Regions from separate parts of the Lysinibacillus sp. COL-1 genome, predicted to be linked through region 1. Evidence: riboswitches for the same ligand, from Rfam matches in the RefSeq annotation. Region 1 holds a riboswitch; each other region holds the start of a gene.
What was found. Region 1 has a riboswitch for S-adenosylmethionine ahead of metK (methionine adenosyltransferase). Riboswitches for the same ligand answer to the same signal wherever they lie in the genome.
Positions count from the first base shown of each region.

Region 1 (2,208 bases):
TGCTTTATCGATTTGTTCCCATGGTACATTTAAATCTGTACGACCAAAATGACCATAAGCTGCCGTTTGTTTATAAATCGGACGACGTAAATCTAGCATTTTAATAATACCTGCTGGACGTAAATCAAATAGCTCACGTACCCACTCTACGATTGCGCTTTCTTTCACTTTACCTGTACCAAATGTGTCAACCGCAATGGAAACTGGTTGAGCCACACCAATCGCATAGGCAAGTTGTACCTCAGCGCGTTCTGCCAAGCCAGCTGCTACAATGTTTTTTGCTACATAACGTGCCGCATAAGCCGCTGAACGGTCTACCTTTGTTGCATCCTTACCAGAGAATGCGCCACCACCGTGACGTGCATAACCACCGTATGTATCAACAATGATTTTACGTCCTGTTAAACCAGCGTCCCCTTTAGGTCCACCGATAACAAAACGGCCAGTCGGGTTAATAAAGTATTTCGTGTTTGCATCTAATAATTCACTTGGCACAACGGGTGCAATAACAAATTCTTTCAGATCAGCTTGAATTTGTTCAAGTGTTGCTTCTTCATCATGTTGTGTTGAAATAACAATTGTATCCACTCGCACAGGTACATTATTGTCATCATATTCAATCGTTACTTGTGTTTTTCCATCAGGACGTAAATACGCTAATTCACCTGATTTACGAACTTCTGTTAATCGGCGTGCTAATTTATGTGCTAAGCTGATTGGCAATGGCATTAGTTCAGGTGTTTCATTACATGCATAACCAAACATTAGACCTTGGTCACCAGCACCAATTGCTTCAATATCAGCATCTGTCATAGAGCCTTCACGAGCCTCTAAAGCTTGGTCAACACCTTGTGCAATATCAGGCGATTGTTCGCCAATAGCTACAAGCACCGCTAGATTTTCAGCATCAAAGCCATATTTACCACGTGTATAGCCAATTTCTGCTACAGTATCACGAACGATACCTTTAATATCAACGTAAGTAGAAGTAGTTATTTCTCCTGCTACTAATACTAATCCTGTTGTGACAGTTGTTTCACACGCTACACGTGCATTTGGATCTTCTGCTAAAATAGCATCTAAAATGGCATCCGAGATTTGGTCACAAATCTTATCTGGATGTCCTTCTGTTACACTCTCTGATGTAAACAGTCGACGGTTTGTCATTTGGTTTTCCTCCTATTACTCTTACAAAAAGTAGTTGTGTATGAATACGGTACTCATTACCCATGTCAAGTCCGCTCCTAAGGATTGAACTCTCAAGCCGTTACTGCTGCTTTTAACACGAGGATTTCGAAAGATCTGTCATTATAATAAGGAAAGAACTACATATACTTACCTTTACATTCTTTTTTAGCAATAAAAAAATCCTTTACTCACGTTACTGCACATGAGGAAAGGAATAATGACTTCGTAACCTTTCACTCTTATCGTTCAAGGGATGTTCCCTTGCATCAGGTTGGCACCAACGCATGCTGTGAAATAAAACATGCAGGTTGCCGGGTTTCACAGGGCCTGACCCTCCACCAGCTCGGGATAAGAGTATCCGTTCATTTTCATGTTACTGAAAAGGTTGAACGTTGTCAAATATTTTCTTATGTATTACTGTATAGAAAGGAAGGAACTGATTACACAAAAACTTTTCATACTTGGATGATGATGTAAATAGAAGCAAATTAATCCCTACAACATACCTAGCTACTTGTGGTAACATATGTGTGGCTCAATTTTTGCGCCTAATTACAGTAGGATTGATCGGATTCTACTCGAAAAACATTATTTTTTGTCAGTTTATTGAAAAGTGATAAAAACTCTAAAATAATTTCTTAATTAGTATAGATTATTTAAGCAATTGTGTTATACTATTTTTGAAATTAAGAAAAAATCCCTCTAAATCAAGGGAATACTATAAAAAAGGATGGTATTTAATCGATGAATTCAGTAGAAATTGCAAACGAACTGAAGGAATTATTAAACGGCGGTAACATTAATGTTCAACTTTCAGTACCACAATTAGCAGAAAAAGCTACATCTCGTGGTGAAGCAATGTTAACAGTAGATGGCGCAGTTCGTGCAGAAACTGGCAAATACACTGGTCGTTCACCTAAAGATAAATATACGGTAGAAGAAGAAAGCACAAAAGATCAAATTGACTGGGGTAAAGTCAACCAACCGATTTCTTCTGAAGTGTTCGATAACTTATATGTA
Region 1 is NZ_JCAWSJ010000004.1:3,398,399-3,400,606, forward strand. It holds gene metK (methionine adenosyltransferase) at 1-1,167, opposite strand, end outside; SAM riboswitch class I at 1,425-1,543, opposite strand; gene pckA (phosphoenolpyruvate carboxykinase (ATP)) at 1,933-2,208, shown strand, end outside.

Region 2 (2,208 bases), 1.1 Mb from region 1:
AAAAAAATAGTCAAGTTATCCAACTGAAAGAAGGTAGCGAGCAACGAAAAGTGGCTCAACCCTATGTATATAAAATCATCACCAAAGATCCTGAGCTAGACACGATTGATTTGCGAATAAACGGCGAGAGTACGCCAATAGATCGCGTAACCTCTATATAAGACAAAAACCGAAATCCCATTAAATGAGATTTCGGTTTCTTTACAAGATATCTTAATAAAAGACTTTCTCTACATTGTATTTGGAGCGGAAAGTGTTAATCGCATATGTTTCGTAAATTTCACGTTCCATTGGATCTTCTACTTCATAGACCTCAATTTTGAACACTTCATCACGATGATTTTTCATCGGAGATACATTGTCCTCGAAATGCTTTTTAATACGTTGACGAATTTTACGTGCTTTGCCGACAAATAATAGCTCATTCTTGTCATTATAGAATAAAAAAATGCCGCCTTTATCACGTGTGATTTTATGGAAGTCAATAAAACCAAAGTATGGTGTGATAGGCACATCACCAGGTTTTACTTCTTGTTCACGTTGACGGATGACTACATCAGGTTTTGGAAATTCAATTTTAATCAAAGTATTCACGTTCCTCTCTGTTACTAAAGTTATATGGTAACATAAATACGGCATGTTTACCATAAATTTTAAATGTAGAAACACTACTTATAGCAAGCTTAGTGTACATCAAATAAACGAGGAACATGCATTTGAATCACAAAATATTCTATGAATTATTGATATTCTAACTAATTCATGCTACAATTCGATGTAATTAAATAATCTTATCAAGAGAAGCTGAGGGATTTGGCCCGATGACGCTTCAGCAACCTCTAACAATTGTTAGAAAGGTGCTAATTCCAGCGAAGGATTTTTCCTTTGAGAGATAAGAGTGGACGTGAAAAAATCCTTCTCATTCTATCTCGTATGGAATGAGGAGGATTTTTTAATTTGTCAGCAAGGTTTGCTAAAAGAGAGTGATCAAAGAGAGGGGAACGCAAGATGCCAATTAATATTCCGAAAAATTTACCAGCTGGAGAACATTTACGTGAGGAAAAAATCTTCGTCATGGAAGAGGACCGTGCGAAAACACAGCAAATTCGTCCGTTAAACATATTAATATTGAATTTAATGCCTGAAAAAGAAAAAACGGAGCTTCAATTACTACGTTTATTAGGGAATACACCGCTACAGGTAAATATCACCTTTTTAAATACGGCCACACATGAGTCGAAAAACGTCAGTAAATCACATTTACAGCTATTTTACACAACGTTCAACCAAATTCGTCACCGTCGCTATGACGGGATGATTATTACGGGAGCACCTGTAGAAAAAATGGCCTTTGAAGAAGTTAACTATTGGCGGGAAATTTCAGAAATTATGGACTGGTCCAAAAAGAATGTGACATCCGTTTTACATATCTGTTGGGGGGCACAGGCGGCACTGTATCATCATTATGGGATAGGAAAGGTAGAACTTTCAGCTAAATGCTCAGGTGTCTATTCCCATGTAATCACCGATTTAACAGTGGATTTAGTACGTGGCTTCAGTGATTTATTTACCGCTCCACATTCACGCTATACTTCTGTTTCGATCGACGAGGTTCGCAATCATCCAGACTTACGATTATTATCCTATTCAGAGGATGCAGGTGTGTTCATCGTCCAATCAAAAGATAATAAAAACATTATGATTACAGGGCATCTGGAGTATGATGCGACAACATTAGCCGATGAATATAGCCGTGATGTCGCAAAGGGCATAGATATCGCTGTTCCTGTGAATTACTTCCCGAATGATGATCCATCACAGGAGCCAATGAATACATGGCGTGCCCATACGCATTTATTATTCTCTAACTGGTTGAACTACTATGTTTACCAAGAAACACCATACGAATGGGATTTTGTAGATGAAATTGAATATCATATTTAATTAATAAAAAGTCTAATTTCTTTTCTCACCATAAAAGAAATTAGACTTTTTGATTGTCATTCGTTGTTTCTGTATTAGGCGTTTCGGTACTTTGAGCTTTGGTTTTGCGATTTCGTATAACTGCGACAATCAATAAAAGTATCGGTAATAAAATGGTGATTATAAAAGAAAAGATTGGCCAAATTTCATTATTGTAATTGGTTGAATGTACAATGTCTGGATGAATAATTTGAGAAAGCCCAATGACAATTAGACCCATCGGTA
Region 2 is NZ_JCAWSJ010000004.1:2,264,960-2,267,167, reverse strand. It holds gene AC6BKE_RS19530 (hypothetical protein) at 1-161, shown strand, start outside; gene AC6BKE_RS19525 (nucleotide excision repair endonuclease) at 214-639, opposite strand; SAM riboswitch class I at 789-899, shown strand; gene metA (homoserine O-acetyltransferase MetA) at 1,009-1,944, shown strand; gene AC6BKE_RS19515 (GerAB/ArcD/ProY family transporter) at 1,985-2,208, opposite strand, start outside.
Region 2: linked by a shared signal. The riboswitch ahead of metA (homoserine O-acetyltransferase MetA) and the one ahead of metK (methionine adenosyltransferase) in region 1 are both predicted to bind S-adenosylmethionine.

Region 3 (2,208 bases), on a different contig from region 1:
TGATGATGTCTTACATGTTCTCGGCTAAAAGAGGAAGCTCACTTTGGCTTCCTTTTTAAATGATTAGGACAGACATTGCACTGCAAAATAACACCTAAAGACGTTTAGCTACATAAGATAAGATATCAGCTATAGGATAGGAGGAATTACATTGTATTACAATCCTTATCCGTACTTTGTTCATCCTTATCATTACCCAACGTCGCCACTTGCCCAGCAGCTTGCCGTTAGACCTATTCCTCAACATTTAGCAATGCCGAACACTACCCCCTTTCCACCTGTCGACACACATAAATTAAAAATGTCAGCTACACGGATAAAGGCGATCATGCAACAGGCTCAATTGCTTACGGATAAAATTGATAGCTCTCAACAATTTGCACATGATCTAATGAATGCTGCACAGCTTTCAAATAAAACAGAGGTTGATAAATTAATCACATCAACAGGCATTACGATGAAATTTGATGCAAATTATACACCAGACAATTTCAGAATACGTCTTATGGATAATGGTTGTTGTGGCATAACCATAAATTTAAGTTGGTAAAAAAATTTACCCTTATATCTCTATCGAACTTGTAAACTATAAAATTCTATGCTAAAGTGTTTTTATTATTATTTCTGAAAATTCTTATATCACTTTTCTTATCAAGAGAGACGGAGGGATTGGCCCGATGAAGTCTCAGCAACCAGCTCAACAGTATGGTGCTAATTCCAATTGGCAAAATTTTAAGCCTGAAAGATGAGAAGAAGAACTACCGTTGCTTATTCTGGAGTCCTCTTCTAAGGGGACTCTTTTTTATGTTCTACTAATTTTAACAGAAAGCAGTGAAATCAATGTCAAACCAACTTTTACAAGCATTACAATTATTAAAATCAAAACAATGGGTTGATTTAACACATACATTCGGCCCTAATTCCCCACATTTTTTTATGTTTGAAGATGCTAAATTTGAAACATTATTCTCTCATGATGACGGGTTCTTCGCACAACAATTCACGTTCCCAGGACAATATGGCACACATATCGACCCACCCATTCATTTTGTGCGAGACTCCCGCTATCTAGAAGAATTAGAACTAAAAGAACTAGTTCTTCCTCTTGTCGTCATTGATAAATCACGAGAAGCTGCTAACAATCATGACTTCTCGCTAAGTGTGCAAGATATTTTTGATTTTGAAGCACAACATGGAGTAATTGAAGCAGGTACCTTTGTAGCGCTACGTACAGATTGGAGTAAGCGCTGGCCAGATAAAGAGGCATTTAGTAACCAAGATATGGATGGACATAACCATATACCAGGCTGGGGCTTAGAGGCATTACAATTTTTATTGAAGGAACGTCAAATAAGTGCACTTGGCCATGAAACATTTGATACTGATTCAGCCGCTGATTTTCACAAAAATGGTAAGCTAGATGGCGAATACTTCGTGCTTGAACAAAACATCTATCAAATTGAGTTGATGACTAACTTGGACAAGCTACCTGCGAAGGGGGCAATTATCTTCAATATCGTCCCTAAGCCTGAAAAGGCATCTGGATTCCCTGTACGCTCATTTGCTATTTTGCCATAACACAAAGGTCTGTACGATTCATATGTTGAATCATACAGACCTTTATTTTCGTATATTTCTTTTTTTGAATAGATAGTAAACGATGAGCATTACGAGGCCAAACAATAGGATAAGATAAATACTATAATGGGATAAATAATAACCAACAAACCGCCACTTCTCCCCAAGCATCCTCCCTAACGTTATAAATGTGAAAGTCCAGATAAATGCCCCTGTATAGGCAAAAAAAGCAAACTTTCTATATGGATAATTATTAATTGCCGCAATATAGGCTGTCAGATGCCGTACACCAGGTATAAAATAGCCTATTAATAATAAAGTTGGCCCAATTTTAGTAAACAGTTGTTTTGTAAAATCAATTTTTTGCTCCGTAATATGAATTTTGGGTCCATATTTCTGCAATAATGGTAAGCCAAAACGATAGCCGATATAGTAGCTTAAGGTAATACCGCCAACTGCACCAATCATTGCACTTACTAAAGCGGGAATGTGTTCAAGGCTTTCTATATAAACGCTGTAGCCAACATATGTTAGAAAGACCTCATCAGGAAGTGGCAACCCAACAATGCCTCCAATTAGGATCACGATAATACCCAAATACCCGTAATGTTCAATTAGAGATTGCACATG
Region 3 is NZ_JCAWSJ010000003.1:107,544-109,751, reverse strand. It holds gene AC6BKE_RS04905 (helix-turn-helix domain-containing protein) at 1-28, shown strand, start outside; gene AC6BKE_RS04900 (YuzC family spore coat inner layer protein) at 152-550, shown strand; SAM riboswitch class I at 646-752, shown strand; gene AC6BKE_RS04895 (cyclase family protein) at 841-1,578, shown strand; gene AC6BKE_RS04890 (DedA family protein) at 1,621-2,208, opposite strand, start outside.
Region 3: linked by a shared signal. The riboswitch ahead of AC6BKE_RS04895 (cyclase family protein) and the one ahead of metK (methionine adenosyltransferase) in region 1 are both predicted to bind S-adenosylmethionine.